Pigmentibacter sp. JX0631: one gene and its partner. The main gene of each other region encodes a partner of the protein of the gene in region 2 in a complex. Links are inferred from orthologs where the notes say so. Each region holds a gene or a part of one and is shown on either strand. Other genes may lie near its edges. The genes, in order: QEJ31_RS15055 and trxA.

Region 1 (3,122 bases), 2.7 Mb from region 2 along the record:
TTAAGTGATTTAAAGTTAACAGATATGTTGTTAATTCCTCCTAAAAGTGCAAAAAGAAGATATCTTTTAACGCCAAATAAATTTGTTCCCATTACTCCAAATGTGTTTGTTTTAAAAAAAAATGGATTTCTCCGCTTTCGAGATTTATTTAAAATTTTTACTGAAGTATTTATAAAAAAACCGCAAAATAAAAATTTTAATGATACTTTGTATCAATTTTTTTTCCGTCATTTTGGTAAAAAATTTACAGAAACTTTTTTAGTGTCCCTAACTTTCGGTATTTGGGGTGGTGGAGCGAAAAAAATTTTAGTTCGATATGCTTTTCCTAATTTACTAAAATTAGAAAACGGTTATGGTAGTTTATTAAAAGCTTTTTTGATTCTTTCTTTTAAAAATAAATTAAAGAAAGATACAAATATAAAACAAAAAGGGTTAGGAAGTTTTGCTCAAGGAATGGAATATTTAGTTCATGAATTATATGAACAATTTTTAACAATTTGTTCGCAAAAATCAATAACTGTTGAATTAAATTTGAATCATAAAATTTGTAAAATTATTAAAATTTCTAATTACTTTTCACTTGAGTCCACATTAGAAAATAAAATAAAGAAACAATCATTTGATTGTGTCGTATATTCAGGACAGCCATGGAGAGATAGTAATTTATCACTTATAATCGATAATATTAACTTTGAAGAATTGCAAAAATCTTACCAAAACCTAAGATCTATGGAAGCACATAGTGTTGCTGTTGTAGGTTTAGGAACAAACAATGAAAACTTGAATTCACCAAATGGATTTGGAGCATTAGCTGGAGAATGGTCAAAAGACTTATTAGGAGTCATATTTGTTCATTCAACATATCCTCAACATACACCTAAAAATTCAAAATTATTTAGGGTCCTCATTGGTGGTGATAGAGAAATAAACATTTCACAAAAAAGCGAACTTGAACTCATTGATCTTGCAAAGCAAAGATTAGAAGAAACAAATATAGTTCCAAGCAATACAAACTATTCCTTTGAAAAAGTAATAGTTTGGGAAAATTATATACCATTAGCTACTGTAAATCAGGACAGAATTCTTGAATCGATTTGGAAAATAGAAGCTATTATGCCTGGGCTTTTCTTTGTTGGAAATTACTTAAAAGGCCCCTCTGTTTCTGACTGTCTTGAACAAGCGGCAATAACTTGTAAAAACGTTACACTTTTTTTGGATGGAAAAGGAAAAAATGATTAACAACTTTGCTTAGTAAAAAACACAGGCAAAAACTAATGTTCTGTATTTAATTACATTAAATATTTTATTCCCATTTAAAATTCTTAATTTTTTTTCCTATTTCGTCTCTAACATTTCTAAATTTATTGATCGATTCTTCTGGACTATCTGATTTATTTGCTGGGTCGAAAAAAGGCCAATGTAAAAAGTATGCTTTTGAAGAGTTAATATAGGGACAAATTTCTTCTGCACAAAGGGTAACAATGTAATTAAATTCATTTAAATTGAATTCATCAACAGATTTTGAACTCTGATTTGAAATATCAATCCCAATTTCATTCATAACTTTGATTGCATAAGGATTTATTTCACTCGGCTTAGAGCCTGCACTATTTATAATAAAAGCCTTTTGAAGTATATTTTTAGCTAATCCTTCGGCCATTTGGCTACGTGCAGAGTTCGCAACACAGAGGAATAATATTTTTTTTACCACACCCTCTCCAACATAAATATTTTAATAATTTTATCGTATTATTTTCAAAACTACAATCTTAAAATATTGTGATGTATCAATTTTCTATATTTTAAACATATGAAAAAATTATTAGAATATTATTTTATTAAATTATCTTAAAAAATAAAAATAGAAGGTTTTAATTTCTCAAAACCTTCTATCAAAATGAGTGTTACTCTGATAAATTATTTTACTGAAGCTAATTCTTCATCAAAGAATGATAAACTATTAGCATCCTAACTTCCAGAAACAGTCTTACATCACCATTTTATAATCTTTTTGCAGCAACTAAAGCGGCTTCTTTTGCAAGAGCACCTTGTTTCGCTACAACACTTTCAGCAACTGAAGTTCCGTTTCTAAAAGCATTTTTTGCTTTCTCAAGCAAAGAAAGATTTTCTTTAGCTACTGGAGTTGCAGCAGTTTCTACAGCAGCAACTTTTGCTGGAAATAACTTATTCTTAATATTTGCAAAAAATCCTTTGATTTTTTGAAATAAAGTAGGAGCAGCTACTAGAGCTCCAGCTGAAACTAAAGTTGGAACAATAGATGGATTCTTAGAAGAATCAGGTTTTGCTTCTGGTTTAGCATTTGTAGAATCAGGTTTTGCTTCTGGTTTAGCATTTGTAGAAGAATCAGGTTTTGCTTCTGATTGGCTGCTAGCCGCTGGTGCAGCTGGAGCCGCAACTTGAGACTGAATTGGTAAAGTAGCAACTGCTACGCTAGCACCAACTAATGGACCTTGAATAGAATCTAAATCAGAACCTAGGTATTCTTCATCTTTAGATGGAAATTCACCAAGTTTTAATTCAGAAGCTTCTGTTCCTGCTAGAGGAGCTTTTACTTTAGTAGCTTCAGTAGTTACGTTATTTTCTACTAAGATTTTAGGAGTTACTGTAGGAGCTGCAGGCGCAACAGGAGTTACAACAGCTGGTTTAGCGTATTTCCCTGCAACGATATCAGCACATTCTTTACCTTCAATGTCACACTTGATGATAGCACCAAAAGTAACACCTTTTACAGTTTTTCTTCCGATAGAACCAACATAGATAGATTTACCATCTTTAGATAAAGCTACACTTGATCCAAATTTATCATTTTTCTCAAATGCTAATCCACCAGTTACTTTAGAAGTTCCACCAATGTAATCTCCACAGTTTCCACCATCGATATCACATCTGATTAATCCACCGATGTCATATGTTGAAGGTTTTAATGCGCTTTGATCTCTACCTGGAACGCCAATGTATAAATATTTGCTATCTCCAGTCATGCTTTCTGCAAAGTTATCATTTGTAATTAATGATACTAAAGAAGAAGAAAGATTTAATGGTAAACAGTTGCTTCCATCTGCTTCACATTTAGTTACTTTACCTAATCCACCTTGAGCACC
Region 2 (3,206 bases):
GCACGGCTTCTTTTCCTAACACTTCTGATATTTGGCGGATGAACTCATCTGCATAAGCAGCTTGAAGTAATAATACATCAGCTATTTCTTTCAGGAAAATTTTTTCATTAATTTTAAATGCTTTTAGCACTTGTTGGAGATGTTGGACTGATAAAGTTTGTTTGGAGGCTTCTTCATTCATAGCAAACCACAAACTCCAATTCCTTTTATCTGGTTTTTTATTGAATAAAATACAAACCTGTATGTCCTCTTCATTTGGAAAGCTAAAATAAACTTTGTCATCAAGAGACATACGCTCAAATACTTCAAGAATTGTATTTATTTCTGGAAGCATCAAGAGCCTTCTTTTCTGCTATAGTTAAACCATTTTGAAGTGATTCTCTGATTGTTTGACGGATAAATTCTTTTGTGACTTCAATTGCATTTTGAATATTAACTAAATCTTCCTGAGTATAAGAATTGCATTCTTCTTGTGAATTTATGCAACGAAAACATTGCTCTTGAATATTATATAAATATGTTAACTTACTTGTATAAAGTTCGTAACGTAGATCTATTGTTAAATCAAAATCATCTAATGGAGCGCAAATTTCTCCTGCAAGCTCCTTATAGAGCTCATAAGAGACATCTACTGGATTAGATTGTGCAGGGTTTTTTGACACCATTTGTTACCTCAATCCTTTAGCTCACGTTACTTTTGTCCTTTGTACTAGGCACTTCGGACTTAGAAAGAAATTCTTTAGTTTTTTTGCAGGGTATCTAATAAAATGAAGGAATTATAAGTTTGAATGGAGATGATTTGCTAAAAAACTTTTCCTATGAATTTCACAAATTCCATGGGATTGAATTAAATTGAGGTGGCTAGCAGTACCGTACCCCTTATGTTTAGCAAAACCAAAGAGAGGAAATTTTTTATCTTGCTGAATCATTTGTGTATCACGAAAAACCTTTGCAATTATACTTGAGAGTCCTACGCTTACAAATATTCCATCAGCTTTTGTTACGGTAACTTGTAAATTTTGGGAAAAATCTTGAGGTACTTTTAGAAAATGCTTTCCATCCATTAATATTAAAGCATTTGATAAATGATCTGTTAGAAATGGAAAATTATTTTTAACATACTTTTGTAATTCTATAAGAGCTCTACCAACTGATAATTGTACAGCGTTCCAGATATTTAAAGTATCAATTTCTAATGGTGATGCTTGTCCAATGATAAATTGCAAACATTCTAAGTTACTTTTGTATTTTGGAATGTTTTCAGTTGAAAATTCTTCTGCTTTAAAATGTAATTTGTTTTTTGATTCTGATAAGGCTTGAAAGGACTCAATATTATTATTCTTACCGCATATTATTTCTTGAAAAGTTATTTCATAGTCACGCAAAATAATATCAAAACATTCTTGGCGCTTTTTTTCAGTTAGCTTTTTGCTGTCATTAATTAAATGCAACCAATGTTTTTTATAATTTTTAGAAAGTGAATTCTGAAAAGCACTGAGGTCTGCCCACAAACTTACACAACTTACAACTGATCCGGCAACGCAACCTCTTCCAACTTCATCAATAGAAATAATTAAAGGAACAGATTTGTAGTTAAAAATCTGTTCCTTTAATAAGTAATTTAATAAAAAGAATTCATTTTGAAAAAAATTCGATTTAGAGTCACTCATTTTTATTGCAATGCATTAATTTGGTTCATAATAACTTGTTTAGGTTGGTTGCCAACAAGTTCTGCTACTTTTTGACCGTCTTTTACAAAAGCGAGAAATGGAATATTCCGAATATTAAAGCTTGCTGCTAATTGAGGATTATCTTCCACGTTCACTTTACAAATTTTAATTTTTCCTTTTTGTTCCTGTGCAATTTGTTCCAAAACTGGTTCCAATGATTTGCAAGGTCCGCACCAATCTGCCCAAAAGTCAACAAGTACTGGGATTTTGCTTTCCAATACTTCAGTTTGAAAATTATGTTCTGTTATTTTATACACTAAGTCTGACATTTGCTTATCCTTTCAACATTTAAAATCATAGCAGTATTTAAAACTGCACTCCTAAACGATAAGTTGTAACAGAAAACGCATTGGTCAAGAGGAAGATAGCGACTAATCTTTATCTATATTGCGATGTTCGATAGTTACAAGTGGAATTTGTTTGCGAAAAATACTTGCGAGCTCTTCAGCTATGGCTACACTTCTATGTTTCCCACCGGTACAACCAATTCCTATTGAAAAATAATGCTTTCCTTCATCTAAGTATAAGGGATAAAAAAAGTTAATCAAATTAGTAACTTTGTTTATAAAAAGCTCAACATTGGGATCGCTAAACACATAATCTTTAATTTCTTTTGTCAGACCTGTCAAATGCTTGATTTCAGGGTCATAATGGGGGTTTTTAAAACACCGTACATCAAAATATGTATCCAGATCTGAAGGTGTGCCATGTTTAAATCCAAAAGAGACAATGTTCAAAAGTAAATGTCCCTGATTTCCAGAAATTGAGAATTGATTGTAAATAAATTTTTTTAAATTTTGCGAAGATAAGTGAGTAGAATCAATGGTTCTATTCGCCAACTGAAAAATAGGTTCGAGTGTTTTTTCATCTAGTTCAATAATATCGTGCAAATTAGACAGAGGATTTGCTTTGCTTAATGGGTGTTGTCTTCTGGTTTCCCTGAAACGACGCATGATGACATCGTTAGTGGCTTTAAAAAATAAAACTGTAAGATTACAAGAGTTTAATAATAAAGGATATATTTTTTCAAAGGTAACTGGATTGTCGGTGTCACGAGAGTCTAAAGCTAGGGCAATATGTGTCGCTTTTAAAGTATTTCCAGCAATAGAATCAGCAAAAGACTGCAAAAGAACAGCTGGCAAATTGTCAATACAATAATAACCTAAGTCTTCTAGAGCATGAATTGCGATTGTTTTTCCAGATCCCGCAAGACCAGAAATAATAATTACATTTTTTTTCGGGGTAGTTTGTTTTGCGTTAGAATCATTTGTCATTGAGGCTCCAAGCACAGCAAAATTTCTTCTAAGTTGTTTGCTGAAAGTATCCTATTTCTAATTACTTCACTTTTCATAATTCTGCAAATATTAGCAATTATATTGAGGTTAGAAATTTTAGGCACTTTAGGATATTTTGGAGATAAAATAACAAAAAATATTTTTGTTGGAAGTTGATCAAAAGCCTCAAAAGGGATCCCCT

The links.
Region 1: the proteins of trxA (region 2) and QEJ31_RS15055 are in contact, whole or in part, in an NMR structure (PDB 2IPA), measured with the Bacillus subtilis proteins. The link is inferred for Pigmentibacter sp. JX0631 from one-to-one orthologs.

What each region holds. Positions count from the first base shown.
Region 1 is NZ_CP123622.1:3,487,919-3,491,040, forward strand. What follows is about bases 8-2,793. They hold QEJ31_RS15055 (arsenate reductase ArsC), read right to left. Parts: upstream 1,712-2,793; coding sequence 1,304-1,711; downstream 8-1,303. Other genes in these bases: hemG (protoporphyrinogen oxidase), read left to right, coding at 8-1,239; QEJ31_RS15060 (hypothetical protein), read right to left, coding at 2,001-2,793. Outside these bases: more of hemG, read left to right, coding at 1-7; more of QEJ31_RS15060, read right to left, coding at 2,794-3,122. UniProt on the Bacillus subtilis protein: Catalyzes the reduction of arsenate [As(V)] to arsenite [As(III)]. In vitro, can dephosphorylate para-nitrophenyl phosphate (pNPP).
Region 2 is NZ_CP123622.1:796,947-800,152, reverse strand. The notes cover bases 337-3,206. They hold trxA (thioredoxin), read right to left. Parts: upstream 2,000-3,206; coding sequence 1,673-1,999; downstream 337-1,672. Other genes in these bases: QEJ31_RS03340 (PTS sugar transporter subunit IIA), read right to left, coding at 3,001-3,206; rapZ (RNase adapter RapZ), read right to left, coding at 2,102-3,004; QEJ31_RS03355 (ribonuclease HII), read right to left, coding at 777-1,670; QEJ31_RS03360 (hypothetical protein), read right to left, coding at 337-665. In the rest of the region: QEJ31_RS03365 (hypothetical protein), read right to left, coding at 1-334; more of QEJ31_RS03360, read right to left, coding at 306-336. UniProt on the Bacillus subtilis protein: Participates in various redox reactions through the reversible oxidation of its active center dithiol to a disulfide and catalyzes dithiol-disulfide exchange reactions.